Regions from separate parts of the Halobacillus sp. ABD4_316 genome, predicted to be linked through region 2. Evidence: riboswitches for the same ligand, from Rfam matches in the RefSeq annotation. Region 2 holds a riboswitch; each other region holds the start of a gene.
The links. A riboswitch is a leader RNA that binds a small molecule or an ion and turns the genes downstream of it on or off. The one in region 2 is predicted to bind thiamine pyrophosphate.
Positions count from the first base shown of each region.

Region 1 (3,502 bases), on a different contig from region 2:
CTGGAAGTCGTGGCACCGATACGGTATAACCTTGATCCGCCAGCCCTTCTGCCACCTCTCTCAGACTCTGGGGCGTTCCTAAAAAGCCATGACAGAGCAGTACCCCTGTATCATTTCCTTCAAAAAACAACGATTCCGCACCATCAATAACCGGATAGGCTTCCTTCATCATGTTTCCCTCCATCTTCATTCACTGGTCGTTCGATAAAAATCTATTAGTGCTATTAAAATACAATAATTCCGATAAGTCAACTATGTTATATAAGCTGATCCATTCGATCAACGCTTTCCTTCCATGTGAAATGGATTTTTCAAGGGCCATCCAGGAATGCTAGAATAGCAGAGAAAGTGTAAAAGGGGGCTTGCTATTGAAGGGAATCCTATTGGTGCTTTTATCTGTTTTAATCCTGACAGCGTGTCAAAGTGAAAGGGAATGGTCCTTCTCTGAAATTGGGAAAAAGGATCTTCCAGGGGACGCGTTGTCCTATTTTCAAACGGTAAAAAATAGACATGGAAATTATATGTTCCAAGACGGAGATCAGAATACGGTGTATATCTATTTGAACGGAACAAAACAGGGCGAAGGGGCGGAATATTATACATCCTTCGAGGTCCGGGCAGAAGAAGATACGCTGAACCTGTTATACAAGACAGAGGCCGGCGCTGGTGATTCGGTTAAATCCGAACGCTTCTACAGAGTCGACGGTTATCAAAGTTATGAGATCCTGAGGATTTATGAAAACGGAAAAGAAGCCGCCTTTGAGACCATATCTCTGGGTGGATAATTTTCTCTATCCCTATAGAAAAAGGACTCTCCTCCTCTCATTGCCTTACCCTGATCCATAGGCGTCGCCAACGCCTATACTGCAATCTGGTCATGTGGTGAGGTCTTGAGGAAGTTAAAGCCTGCGGGAACAGAACAGACCCACCCAAAACCGGAACCTGCGCTTCTTTTACCTACATAAATAAAACAACATGAAAGTGAGCTTGTACGATGCGGAAAATTCTTGCTGCCTTAATCAGCAGTTTTGTAACAGCTTTATTGGTTTCTATTTATCTCACATCGGATTACAGCAATCTGGTCGGAAACTTATATTTTAATTTAGTCAACATCTATTTGGGGCATGCTGTGTTTGCCCTCCCCCTGTCTTTCATAGCCGATCGTTTAAGCAGGCAGCTGTCGTTGGGACGCTTTTTTATTGAGTGGGGCCTGTATCTTTTAATTGGACCACTTCTAGCTGTGTTATTGGCTGTCTTTACGATGTTCTTAAGCTTGTATCTCATACCGATCAGTTTCATTTTTCCAATCACCTACACGCTCGTTAAAAAAATCCCTGCTGCTTCCCTAAAGAAGAGTCTGACAGCGGCTGTCCTCTTATCCGTTACGGTGATCACGGTTATGTATTACAGTATCCGTTAGTTTCAGGGTCATAAATAAGCTGTTTGGGTCTTCCTTGTAGCCGGCGAAAGGACCACAGAAAACAAACCCGAAGTTCTTATACAGCTGGACAGCCGGATGGAACGCCTCTTGAGACCCGGTTTCAATAAAGAGCTGTGTATACCCTCGGGCGCTGGATTCATTTATGATGTGTTGGAGCAATCTGTGGGCGACGCCTCGTCTTAAATGGGAAGAGGCCGTTCTCATCGACTTGATTTCTCCGTGCGCCGGATGGAGTTCTTTCAACGCTCCCATTCCTGCCAGCTCTCCCTTTTCCCAGGCTGTCCAAAAGGTCACGCCGGGCTGTTTTAATTTTTCTATATCCAATGCGTGGATGCTTTCTGGCGGGGAGTGCAGGGTCATATTGAAAAGGTGTTCCTTTATGAATGCTTGTACTTCATCGCTTGTTAAATCATCGTTTTTGATGTCCATCCATGGCCCCCTGTTTTATACGTCCTCCATCTACATTTCGCGTTTAAACGGGACTTGTCCTTTCCGGCCCCCTGTGTTGTAATGAAAATAACAGTTTTATAGCATGTTTCACTAGGGGAGCCCTGTTGACCGGGCTGAGAAAAGCAGAAGCTTTGACCCTTACAACCTGATCTGGCTCATACCAGCGGAGGGAAGTGAAGCGGTCGATGATTGATCTTTTCTTACATGATGATCAAGCCCGCTCCTTCTCTCGAAGGGGCGGGCTTTTTATATGGAAGGAGAGAGTACGATGATTCAGTTAGAGGAATTGCTGCAGAGAGTAGAGGAAAAGGAAGAGCAGATGCACCAGCTTCTGGGGGACTTGGTCGCCTTTCCGACGTTAAGCCCTCCAGCCCGAAATGCGTCGGAAGCACAACAGTACATAGAAAAGTATTTAAGCCGGATGGATTTTGAAATAGACACGTGGGAACTGTACCCCGGCGATCCGATTGTCGTCGGAACGAAAAAAGGAACCGACCGGGAACACAGCAGAAGTCTCATCTTAAACGGTCATATTGATGTGGCCGCTCTGGATGACGGCGAAAAGTGGGAGCATGATCCTTTCACGCTCACGATTCAAGGCGACCGGCTTTATGGCCGAGGGACAGCGGATATGAAAGGTGGAATGGCCGCAGTTCTATTTGCACTCAAGCTTCTTCATGAAGCGGGCATTCAACCAGCCGGCGACCTTCATGTGCAGTCCGTCGTCGGTGAAGAGGTCGGAGAAGCAGGAACAAAATCCTGTGGAGAAAGAGGGTATTATGCCGATTTAGCCATCGTATCCGATACAAGTAACTGCGCCATTCAAGGGCAGGGGGGCGTTATTACCGGATGGATAATGGTTGAAAGCCCGGAAACCTTCCACGATGCGGAACGCCGTTCGCTCATTCACGCCGGTGGAGGAAGATACGGAGCGGGGGCGATTGAAAAAATGATGAAAATCATCCAGTCGCTGCAGGAATTGGAGCAGCACTGGGCGGTGACGAAATCGAGTCCAGGCTTTCCACCTGGATCGACGACAATCAATCCGGCTGTCATTGAAGGTGGAAGGCATGCCGCTTTTATCGCCGACCGCTGTGCTTTATGGATTACCGTGCACTATTATCCAGAAGAGCATTATGAAGATGTGATCGAAGAAATTGAAGCACATGTCCGTGCTGCCGCTCAGGCCGATCCATGGCTGAAAAACCATGCCCCTCAATTCAAATGGGGAGGAACGTCCATGATCGAGGAGCGCGGAGAAATCTTCCCCGCCTTTTCTGTCGATCCTGCCCATCCAGGGGTACAGCAGCTTCAACAGGCCCATAAAATCATCCATGGTACGCCGGCGGAAATGTCCATGTCTCCGACTGTGACGGATGGAGGATGGCTCTCAGAAGCAGGCATCCCGACCATTCTCTACGGTCCCGGCACGCTGGATCAGGCGCATGCGGTGAATGAGTCGCTGGACCGGGGACAGCTGTTGGATTATACGAAAACAATGATGGCTTTTTTATACAATTGGTTTCAACAAGCAGATGACAAGGAGGAAGCGTAATGTTTACAGGCCGTTTATACGAAAGTGCCCGTCCGATTTGGGAGGCCTACCTCGAT
Region 1 is NZ_JBSWZA010000002.1:912,002-915,503, forward strand. Features, by position in the region: gene ACXAJH_RS11400 (alpha/beta hydrolase) at 1-169, opposite strand, end outside; gene ACXAJH_RS11405 (hypothetical protein) at 369-785, shown strand; gene ACXAJH_RS11410 (hypothetical protein) at 995-1,420, shown strand; gene ACXAJH_RS11415 (GNAT family N-acetyltransferase) at 1,376-1,870, opposite strand; TPP riboswitch at 1,974-2,080, shown strand; gene ACXAJH_RS11420 (acetylornithine deacetylase) at 2,160-3,446, shown strand; gene tenA (thiaminase II) at 3,446-3,502, shown strand, end outside.
Region 1: another riboswitch for thiamine pyrophosphate. It lies ahead of ACXAJH_RS11420 (acetylornithine deacetylase); the one in region 2 lies ahead of thiT (energy-coupled thiamine transporter ThiT).

Region 2 (3,502 bases):
TCCTCAGTCACAAGCAGCTTCCGGTGGTTCGCCTTAATATTCAACAGCTTCATGTAGGATCGAAGCGTCACGTCAGGGGCCTCCTTGGCAATCGGATTGCCGATCCACCCTTCTCCTCCGTTACCCATCCAGGAAAACATCAGACGCCACGCACTCGAGTATAACGGATTGGAATCTCTCAGTTTGTCCAGATTGGTTAAGACGACGTTCACCCCGCCATCTTCCAGGCGGCGGATTGTTTCCGATTCATAGGAGCCGTAAATGGTATTGATTTGGTCGGTAATAAACACGACTTCAAGCTCAGGCACTTCTTCTTTTCTTTCTAATACAGCGTCCACGAGACGACTGCTGATTTCGGGAAATTCATTTTTCCCGTTCGTGTAGCCGTTGAAAAGAAACATATCAGCGACAATAAAATCATCCGCTTCCCCTATAGTGGCATACATCTCCTCAAAAACCTGAAGATCATGAACCGTATCCCCCTCTTGATTCTCATAGGAGAGGTCACGGAAAAACTCGATATCCTCCATCTGATGGACACCGCCCTCGTAGGAAACGCCTTCCGGGAGCGCTTTCCATGAGGTATGATAGGCAATCATGACCGAAAGGATCAGCACGATCAAAAGCAGCAGCCAGACCCATTTCTTCTTTAATAACCCCTTTATTTTTTTCATTCTTATCCCCCCTGGTCTCTGCCTGTCTTTTCACTACCCGGGGGTGTTTCAAACATGGAAAAAAAAGCCTTCTACCGCAGGGGCAGAAGACTTTTCTCATTTAATGAAGCAGCAGCTTTGGACGCTGTATGAACAAAAGGCTGATTACGATGGCGCTTAAGATAAACGCAGGCAGCATGTATCCGCCATTATAAACGAGGGAGTACAGCCAGACCGGCTGTCCTTCCGGCGCAAACTCACCGTAAAAGATGATCCCTGCTGCGAAGTGACCGAAGAAGCGGAGTACACTGCCGATAAAGCACCCCGCGATGATCCACCCGACGAGAGCTTTCGTTTCCTTGGAGCGGATCGCATTCCAAAGCGGTTTGGCCACGATTCCTGCCGCACCGATCACCGCAAACGCCACAATGTAGTCCAACAGCGTCTGCAAAGGGGTGATGATATAGGCACCGGTCAAAATCTGATAGATGCCGAGCAGCAGTCCAGTAGCCGCGCCTCCCTTCACGCCCCAGCGGAAGGCCATAATGAAGACCGGCACCATTGCAAACGAAACGGAACCGCCCTGGGCCCATAATTTAAATGATAAAAACGGAAGGATATCCAGTAGTAGTGCTAATGCGGAAAAGATCGCAATTTCTACTAAAAATAGGACTCTGCGGTTTCTCATTCCAGCATTCCTCCTTTAAAAAAAGACACAAAAAAAGCAATGCAGACAGGGACGCTTCCTGATGGAGGGATCCCGAATGCATTGCACCATCAAAAAAGCCGCCATCCCTGCGCCAGTACTAACTGACAGGTTCGAAGGGTCTGAACGAGGTTCACTCTCAGCCGCTAGGCTCCCCTTGTAGGCTTTGTACCGATTACTCTTCTTGCTATGCTTCTATTATATCAAACTTCTCTCCGATGACAAAACTTATTTCCCGGGCAATGGAGTCTATTTTGTATTCGTATACATCTGGAAGAATTCCAGACTGCGCTCGACAATCAAATCCTGGTCATGATCCAGTGTTGCGACATGGTAGCTGTTTTCCAAATGGACAAGCTCCTTGTGCTCCGAAAAGACCGAATCAAAGATCACTTCTGAATTATTGGGCGAGACGACGTGATCCTCATCCGAGACGAAAATCAGAATCGGGCAGTGAATCGTATCAAGCCGCTTTTTCACATGATCCATTAAGACCGTGATTTCGGTAATGGATTTGACCGGTGTTTTGTCGTAGGCCAGTTCATCCTGGCCGGGGTCTTTAATATCGGAGCCGATGGCATCAAGAAAACGTTCGTCTGTCGCCGCACTCTCCTCCATCACCGGGATGTCGATTGCTGCATTGATCGGAATAACCCCCTGGATGTCCTTATGCTCACCGGCCATATAAAGGGCAAGCGTTCCTCCCATGGATAAACCGACGACGAATATAGAACTGCACCGTTCATTCAGCCATTGATAGGCGCTCTCCACTGATTCGATCCAGTCCTTATAGGACGTCGTCTCCATATCCTCCGGTGCTGTGCCGTGTCCTTTCAACCGTGGACAGTAAACGGTATAGCCTTCGCGTGCGTATGCTTCTGCGAGCGGACGCATGCTCTGGGTCGTCCCTGTGAACCCGTGGGAGACGAGTATCCCCACCTCATTGCCCTCGTATTTGATTTCCTCTGCCCCATCAAGAATGCTGTACTCGGCCATCTGGTTTTCCTCCTTTTGTTTTGGTGGAACCTAATATCCGTTTCAATACCGCCTTTTCGAGCCATGCCCATGGAAGAATCCTTTTCAAAAGCACGTTGGTACGGACGCCCGCTCCGACTGGATAACGCAGTTTTTTCAGCTTGTCTTTTTGGATCAGTCCTGTCATGAGGTCGGCGACGGAAGCCGGCTGGGCCCGTGACTCTTCGTTCAAGGCACTCCACAGTCCTTTTATGTAGGAAGCATACGGCGACGAAGGATTGTGTACTTCCTCTGGAAGCTTCATACCGGACGACCAGATATTCGTCTGAAAAGAGCCTGGTTCAATCAACGCGACATCAATGCCGAATGGCTGCAGTTCAAAGCGCAGGCTTTCAGAAAGTCCTTCCAGCGCATGCTTGGACGATACATACGCCGATAACCCCGGAAAACCGATCAATCCACTGACACTGCTGACATTTAGTATTTTTCCGGACCCTTGGCGCCTCATGACGGGCAGAACAGCCTTCGTGACGGCTATAACACCAAAGACGTTCGTATCGAACTGCCGGCGGTATTCCTCAAGTGGGACCTGTTCCAGGAACCCTCCTACCGCATAGCCCGCGTTGTTCACGAGCACATCCACCCGCTCCAGTTGTTCTGCTTTTTCCTTAAAACGTTCAATCGAGGTATCATCCGTGACATCCAGCTGCCACACTTCAATCTTCTGCTTCACGTCTTCCGTCAGGTCTGCGTTTTGGAAAACCGACGCTTTTTCCATATTCCGCATTGTTGCAATGACACGGAAGCCTTTCTCTGCACATTTCACAGCGGTCTGCTGTCCGAATCCGCTGGAGGATCCGGTAATCATAACGGTTGGCTGCATCGATGGTGTCCTCCTTTATCTATTCGTCTACCCTTTTCCTTTCGTTGTCACACGGGGAAACTCCTTTTTCGATATGCAGGCGTTTCCTGCTTCTTTTTCACGTTCGTCAAGAAGGAATGGTATAGTTCGAGCTTGAATAATGTTAGAATAGGAAAGGTTAAGACCGAATCAATTAAATAGAAAGGAAGTTTCATATTTTATGAGTACCAACATGAAGCTTCAGAAGCTTACACCTGAGTTTGACCCGTGGGAAGCCTACATGGACGTGAAGGAACACGGGCATAT
Region 2 is NZ_JBSWZA010000005.1:169,115-172,616, reverse strand. Features, by position in the region: gene ACXAJH_RS17750 (phospholipase D family protein) at 1-674, opposite strand, end outside; gene thiT (energy-coupled thiamine transporter ThiT) at 775-1,341, opposite strand; TPP riboswitch at 1,429-1,527, opposite strand; gene ACXAJH_RS17740 (alpha/beta hydrolase) at 1,609-2,355, opposite strand; gene ACXAJH_RS17735 (SDR family oxidoreductase) at 2,333-3,217, opposite strand; partial or broken gene yfkAB (radical SAM/CxCxxxxC motif protein YfkAB) at 3,417-3,502, shown strand, end outside.

Region 3 (3,502 bases), on a different contig from region 2:
CGCCGCGGGCACGGCCTCAGCTGACTTGGGCACGAAAACCACCTGCCCAAGTGGATCTTCACCTTATGCTTTTCCACAGGCGTCACCATCGAACACTCCACGTCGCCTTCCCTTATGCGATCTAGGATGTTTAAGTCGCGTTTGCAGGAATAGGGATCTCATCTAAAGGGACTCTTATTATTGGATGAATCCGGCTATGGAAGTAAACAGACAGAAAACAGAGACCGCATAATAAATGGAGGCACGCTTTTTGGTTGTTTCTTTTTGTTCTTCAAGGCCAAGGATAACCATAAGAATGGCAAAACCTGCGAGAGTGAAAGACAAAAGGTCTCCTGATTTATCTGTCCATAATCCGTAGCCGGACAAAAGGATGATTATGACTGATAAGAGGATTCGAATCTTTTTTAACATATGTATCCGCTCCTTATAAGTGGATGGTTCTCTTTAACTGCTGCCTTCCCTTAGAGGACATAAAACAACAAGACAAGACTGACAGCGGTAAAGCCGAAGTTTAAAATGGCATGCTTATTTTGGCGGATCAAGTGATACCTCCAGGCGTCCAGTCCGCTTTTCACTGTCCAGAACAGGATAAGAAAGAGGGATCCCGTGTAGGTGTTGGATGGATTGACATCCAACAGAAACCATCCGGCAGTGATCAAAAGCGCAGCGGGAAGGATGTTCCACGCAGAAAGGACTTTCAGTTGTGTCATTGTTTTCCTCCTCTCCGAGCCATATTTTACCTGAGATGAGCATAAAAAAACACCCGTCCTGAAAAGGGCGGGTGTTTTTAGAATGAAATGACTTGACTTGTCCTTCCCTGCAGAGGACCATTATCGTGGATATCCAGCGCTTTGGTAAGGTGGAAGAAGGAGCAGGTGTCGTTGTCTACCTCGCTTCCCTGAAGGCTTCTGCCATTGATGGAGCGATGCAGAAAGTCAAAGACGTTATTATCCGTTCTGTGTAACGGTTTATAATAAAGAGACACTATGAATATGCTCAATAGTCTTTTCTTCATGAGGGGGAGGAAATTGAAGCGGTGTGTCGAATTTGGTAAGGATTGGTTAAAAAAGGAGGTTTGTATATGTCGTATTCTTATATCATAAACGTAGAAGCGGCCATTATGAAAGAGGACCATATTCTACTTATTCAAAGGTCACCGGAAGAGGAGCACGCGGGAGGATTGTATTCGCTGCCTGGAGGGAAAATGGAGTTCAGTCCGGATTCCCTTGATGTGCTGGAAGATAACGTCCGCCGTGAAATTAAAGAGGAGATCGGCCTCACTTTGGATGGGGACCTTACCTATGTACACAGCAATACTTTTTTAATCGGGGATATCCAGGTTCTGAATATCGTGTTTTTGACTACGGATTTCACAGGAGAGCCCTATATAAAGAGTCCGGAAGAAGTGGCGGACATGGTCTGGGTCGAGCCGGGTCTAAACGAGAGTCCCGTCCCGATTCCTCCATGGACCGCCAACAGTATCCAGAAAGCCGTGGAACGGCAGTCGAAAATCTGTTTTTGACAAAAAATTCTAACGTGTTACGATGAAAGGGAATTGAATAACGAGCGATCCACTAGGGGTGCCTTCTCAAAGGCTGAGATTAAAGTGATGCTTTAAGACTCTTGGAACCTGATCTGGTTTATACCAGCGTAGGGAAGTGGCCGATACCTATACATGTCTATGAAAATAAATGTATATCAGCCACTTTTCCTATGCCGGGGAAAGTGGCTTTTTTAGTGGGAAAAATCAGTGGCGGATCGTTCAACAAAGGAGAGAGTGGATATGACATTTTCAGAAGAAATCAGAAAGGCCGTGGATGAGATTTGGGAGGGAAGTTTTCACCATCCTTTTGTCACAGGGATTGGAGAGGGAACGCTTCCTCTCGAAAAGTTCCGTTATTATGTGCTTCAGGATTCGTATTACTTGTCTCATTTTGCCCGTGTCCAGTCACTGGGAGCTGCAAAGTCTGAAGATATGGCTGTCATGGCCAATATGGCGTCTCATGCTCAAAGTACGTATGAAGCTGAGCTTGGGCTTCATGAGAATTTTTTGAAGCAGCTCGGCATTACGCAGGAAGAGCGGGAGCAGTTCAAACCGTCACCAACGGCCTATGCGTATGCGTCCCATATGTACAGAGGAGCGTATAACGGGGACTTAGGGGATGTGATTGCGACGATTCTTCCGTGCTACTGGCTGTATTATGAAGTCGGCGAACATTTGAAAGAATCGTCACCGGAAGAACCGGTCTATCAGGAATGGATTGCGGCTTACGGAGGGGATTGGTTCCGGACGCTTGTAGAAGAGCAGATCGAGCGCCTTGATGAACTGGCTGAAGCGAAAACAGATGCCGGCAGATCCCGGATGAAGGAATTGTTTATCATCAGCAGTCAGTATGAATATATGTTCTGGGAAATGGCTTACCGTATGGAGGAATGGCCGTTTGATTTAAAACAGTCGATCGCAGCCGGACGTGAATGAAACTGCACGTCATTTCCACAGGGCGGCAGTCCAGGGAGGAACTGTGCACAAGGGTGGCTGCGATTGAACCGATGATTGATTTCTTCCATCTTCGTGAAAAGCAGTGGTCCGCAAGTGAAGTGGCGGATACTGTAGATGCTTTGACAGACCTTGGGTTTCCAACCGAAAAGCTCGTCATCAATGACAGGGTGGATGTAGCCGTGGCAAAAGCAGTGCCTCACGTGCAGCTGGCCGGACACAGTCTTCCGGTCGAAGAGGTTAAGCGGGCTTTTCCTTTTTTAAACGCCGGGTGTTCGGTCCATTCTGTAGAAGAAGCTGTCACTGCAGAAAAACGGGGAGCAGATTTTATTTTGTTCGGACATGTCTTTGAGACAGCATCCAAGCCTGGATCGGCGGGACGCGGGCTCGAGGCTCTGCAGAGGGTCACACAGGCAGTCTCGCTGCCTGTCACCGCGATAGGGGGATTGACACCGGAAAATGTCAGCCGTCTTCAGCCCTTTGGAGCGTCGGGAGCGGCTGTACTATCCGGCATTCTATTAGCAGACGATGCGGAAAAGGCGGTCCGCCGTTATCAATACCGACTGGGAAGGAGATGAAGGGATGTTTTATGACGCAATTGTTGTGGGTGGTGGAGTGATTGGGAATTCTATTGCGTATCAGCTGGTTAAGCGGCAGAAAAAAGTCCTCGTCATCGACCGGGGGAAAACTGGACAGAAAGCATCAAGCGCCGCCGCCGGCATGCTTGGGGCTCAGTCCGAATGGGAAGGGGACGATCCGCTTTTTCAAATGGCGAGAACGAGCCGGGCGATGTTTCCTTCTCTTGCAGCTGAATTGAAAGAACTCAGCGGGGTGGATATCGGACTCCAGCAGAAAGGGTTGTATAAAATTGCCCTTACGAATGAGGAAAAGGAAGCGTGGAAGCAGCTGGGGAAATCGCAGGAAGCGGTCGGTGAAACAGCCCGGTGGATCGATCGTGATGAAATGCGTGATACAGAGCCGTCTCTTTCCGACAGGATTACAGGA
Region 3 is NZ_JBSWZA010000001.1:84,509-88,010, forward strand. Features, by position in the region: gene ACXAJH_RS00520 (hypothetical protein) at 178-411, opposite strand; gene ACXAJH_RS00525 (hypothetical protein) at 462-710, opposite strand; gene ACXAJH_RS00530 (hypothetical protein) at 803-964, shown strand; gene ACXAJH_RS00535 (NUDIX domain-containing protein) at 1,082-1,522, shown strand; TPP riboswitch at 1,567-1,674, shown strand; gene tenA (thiaminase II) at 1,784-2,479, shown strand; gene tenI (thiazole tautomerase TenI) at 2,476-3,075, shown strand; gene thiO (glycine oxidase ThiO) at 3,080-3,502, shown strand, end outside.
Region 3: another riboswitch for thiamine pyrophosphate. It lies ahead of tenA (thiaminase II); the one in region 2 lies ahead of thiT (energy-coupled thiamine transporter ThiT).

Region 4 (3,502 bases), on a different contig from region 2:
GACGATTCTTGAGCACACGCTGACCGCCTGTGCCCTTTATTTCGTGAAGGAAAATGCCATCGAAATGACAGAAATCCGTCTCAAGGATAACTTTCTTTTGGAACTGGCGAAGCAGGAGCAGCGCATGGACAAGCAGCTGTTGTCGAAAGCCAGGCTTCTCGGCTATGATCTTGAGAAACCTTACGTCTGCTTTGTCGGAGAGGTTCTGTTCCATCGGCCGGCAAGCCGTTCAGTAGGAAACGATGGACAGCTTCCCTCTTCTTCTTCTCTACAGAGCCGCAACTATTACATCCAGAAGGAGGCCGCTTATGCCGGGCACATGGTGGGACGGCAGGTGATGACGACCTTTGATGAAGAGAGAGTCATCATCTTTCTGGAGGCGGATAAAGCAGGCAGTGAGGAAGCAGCGAATCAATTTCTGGACCTTGTCGAAAGGCGTTTGTTCGAACTGCTGGCTGGTGTCACGATCCAATGGGGGATTTCGTGTCATAAAGAAGGGTATCAAGTCTTCCATCACAGCTATGAGGAAGCGCGGACAGCCCTGCAGATGGGAGAGCAGCAGAACGAGGCCGGGGGCCGGACATTCTTTAAGGAGACAAGGATGAACAGGCTTTTGATGGCCTTATCCCATAAAAAAGAAATCGAGGATATTGTTCAGGATACTCTCCAGCCCCTGATTGATTATGATCAGAAAAGGCAGGCGGAGCTTCTTCATACATTTATGGTTTATAACAAGTACAACAGCAATGTCAGCCAGACATCGAGGGCACTGAATCTGCACCGGCAGTCCCTTCTGCACCGGCTGAGGAATATTGAACAGCTGACGGGGTTGTCCTTGTTGAACGCGGATGATTTATTTTTACTGGAGCTGAGTGTGCGGCTGTGGCTCCTGAAAAAAGTAGAGAAGCCCGGGCCGCAGTGAACGGAAGTCTTTTTGCCTGGCTGCATGAGGCAGGAGATGATGACAGATTCAACCAGTTTTGTTATGATGGATGCAAGTGAATAGATTTCAAAACTACTAGGGGAGCCTGAAGAGGCTGAGAGGAAAGCATGGACGCTTTCTGACTCTTACGTACCTGATCTGGTTAATACCAGCGGAGGGAAGTAGTCACATGATCGTCATTGATCGACTTCTTCTATCAAAACCAGGTCCCCGGTGGACCTGGTTTTTTATTTTATTCCCAGGAAGGAGCTGACTGATGAATAAAACCAGAATTCTTACATTCATGGCCGTCCTTGTGGCCGTAGGTACACTAGGCTCGCAGTTTTTATCGTTTCCCGCTGGAGCAGCCAAAGCCTACCCTGTCCAGCACGCCGTCAATGTCATGGCAGCCGTAATGCTCGGTCCGATTCCAGCGGTGGCGGTCGCTTTTGTCATCGGCCTGCTGCGTTTTCTGCTGGGACTCGGGACGATTCTGGCTTTTCCCGGAGGTATGTTCGGGGCGTTTTTTGCCGGTGTATTTTATAAGGTTTATGCACGGAAGCTTTCTGCAGCAGCAGGAGAAGTGCTGGGCACAGGTGTGATTGGTGCTCTGGCCGCCGTTCCCTTCGCCAGCTGGTTCATGGGAAGCTCAGCAGCGGTCTTTGCGTTTCTTCCGTCGTTTCTAGTGAGTAGTCTGTCAGGAGCGGTCATTGCTGTGTTCCTTTTATCAAGAGTGAAGGTGGAAAGCCCGCTCCCGCAGTCCTGATGAAATCCAATTGAAAAGAATGATTGATAGGAAAGGAAGTGGTTCAATGAAACCCGCATGTGTATTAACAATTGCCGGTACGGATCCAAGTGGAGGAGCCGGCATCCAGGCCGATTTGAAAACATTCCAGGAATTGAAAAGCTATGGTATGAGTGTGGTGACTTCGGTTGTCGCCCAAAATACGACAGGAGTCAAAGATGTGCATCATCTCCCTGACTCCTTCCTCCGTGAGCAGCTGTTTGCGGTAAGTGATGATATGCCGGTGCACGCTGTGAAGACAGGGATGATTGCCAATAAGGAAATGATGCAGGTCATTAAAGACTGGATGCAGACCATCGATGCTCCGTATATTATGGACCCTGTCATGATTGCTCAAAGTGGAGATCCGCTTGTAGAGCAGGAAGAACAGATCTATTTAAAAAGGCATCTTGTACCAGAATCGACGCTTGTCACCCCCAATATTCCGGAAACAGAAACCCTTCTCAATCGAAGGATCCATCATGAAGAGGATATGAAGGAAGCAGCTGTGGAAATTGTAGAACAGCTGGGAGCCGGTGCTGCGCTTGTAAAAGGCGGCCATTTAAAAGGGAAAGCGGTCGACTTTCTATATGACGGATATGAGCTGCACACCTTCGAAGAAGAACGGATTGATTCAGCGAATACCCATGGCACAGGCTGCACGTACTCGGCTGCTATAGCCGCTTATATGAGCCAGGGATATCCGCTCGCGCAGGCGGTAGAGAAGGGCAAGCATTTTGTGACAGAGGCTATTCGCCATTCTTTCGATCTTGGTAAAGGGGACGGCCCGACCAATCATTTCGCTGTACGCAGGGAGGTTTTTCATCCATGACACAAACATTGATCCAGAAGCTGCGGAGTGAACGCCCTTTGATTCATAACATTACCAATGCAGTCGTCATGAATTATACAGCCAACGGCCTGCTTGCTCTCGGCGCTTCGCCGATTATGTCGAATGCCGTTCAGGAAGCCGGGGATGTCGCTCGTTTGGCAGACGGCCTTCTGTTGAATATCGGCACATTGAACGAGCAGCAGGTGGAAGCGATGCTGGAGGCGGGAAAAGCGGCGAATGAAGCCGGCGTCCCTGTCGTTCTGGATCCTGTAGGAGTCGCTGCCACCTCCTACAGGGAAGAGGCCTGTAGGAAAATATTGTCGACGGTTCATGTCGATGTGATCAAAGGCAATGCGGGAGAACTGGCTTTCCTTGCTGGAGAGAAAGTCGAAACAAAAGGGGTGGACTCTGGAGAAGCCTCCAATACCGATGAGATTGCTCTCAAAGTTTCTGAACTTTATCAGACGATGGCTGTCTGCACAGGCAAAACCGATGTGATCGGGTATGAAGGAGAAGTCTTCAAAAACGATACAGGACACCAATGGCTTTCAAAAGTCACAGGATCCGGATGTCTGCTAGGTGCCGTTCTCACTGCGTTTCTTGCCATTGAAGGAGACCGCGCAGGAAACGTCCGGGCCGGTCTCTATCATTTTGGTAAAGCAGCAGAACAGGCCGCTTCTCACCCTCATGTGTCAGGACCCGGGACATTTGTTCCTGCGTTTATCGATGCTCTGGGAGCAGAAGAGGAGGCGGACCGGTGAATTTGGAACAGCAGCTCAGAAAATATTTGATCATGGGCAGTCAGGACTGTGACAGGGACCCTTTATCCATCCTGGACGAAGCGATTGAAGGGGGCATTACGGCTTTCCAATTCCGGGAAAAAGGGGAAGGGGCGCTGCAGGGGGATGAAAAATATCAGCTGGCGGCTGCATTGCAGCAGCGCTGTAAATCCGCCGGTATTTTA
Region 4 is NZ_JBSWZA010000002.1:290,133-293,634, forward strand. Features, by position in the region: gene ACXAJH_RS08550 (PucR family transcriptional regulator) at 1-922, shown strand, start outside; TPP riboswitch at 1,011-1,120, shown strand; gene thiW (energy coupling factor transporter S component ThiW) at 1,200-1,688, shown strand; gene thiD (bifunctional hydroxymethylpyrimidine kinase/phosphomethylpyrimidine kinase) at 1,735-2,538, shown strand; gene thiM (hydroxyethylthiazole kinase) at 2,535-3,299, shown strand; gene thiE (thiamine phosphate synthase) at 3,296-3,502, shown strand, end outside.
Region 4: another riboswitch for thiamine pyrophosphate. It lies ahead of thiW (energy coupling factor transporter S component ThiW); the one in region 2 lies ahead of thiT (energy-coupled thiamine transporter ThiT).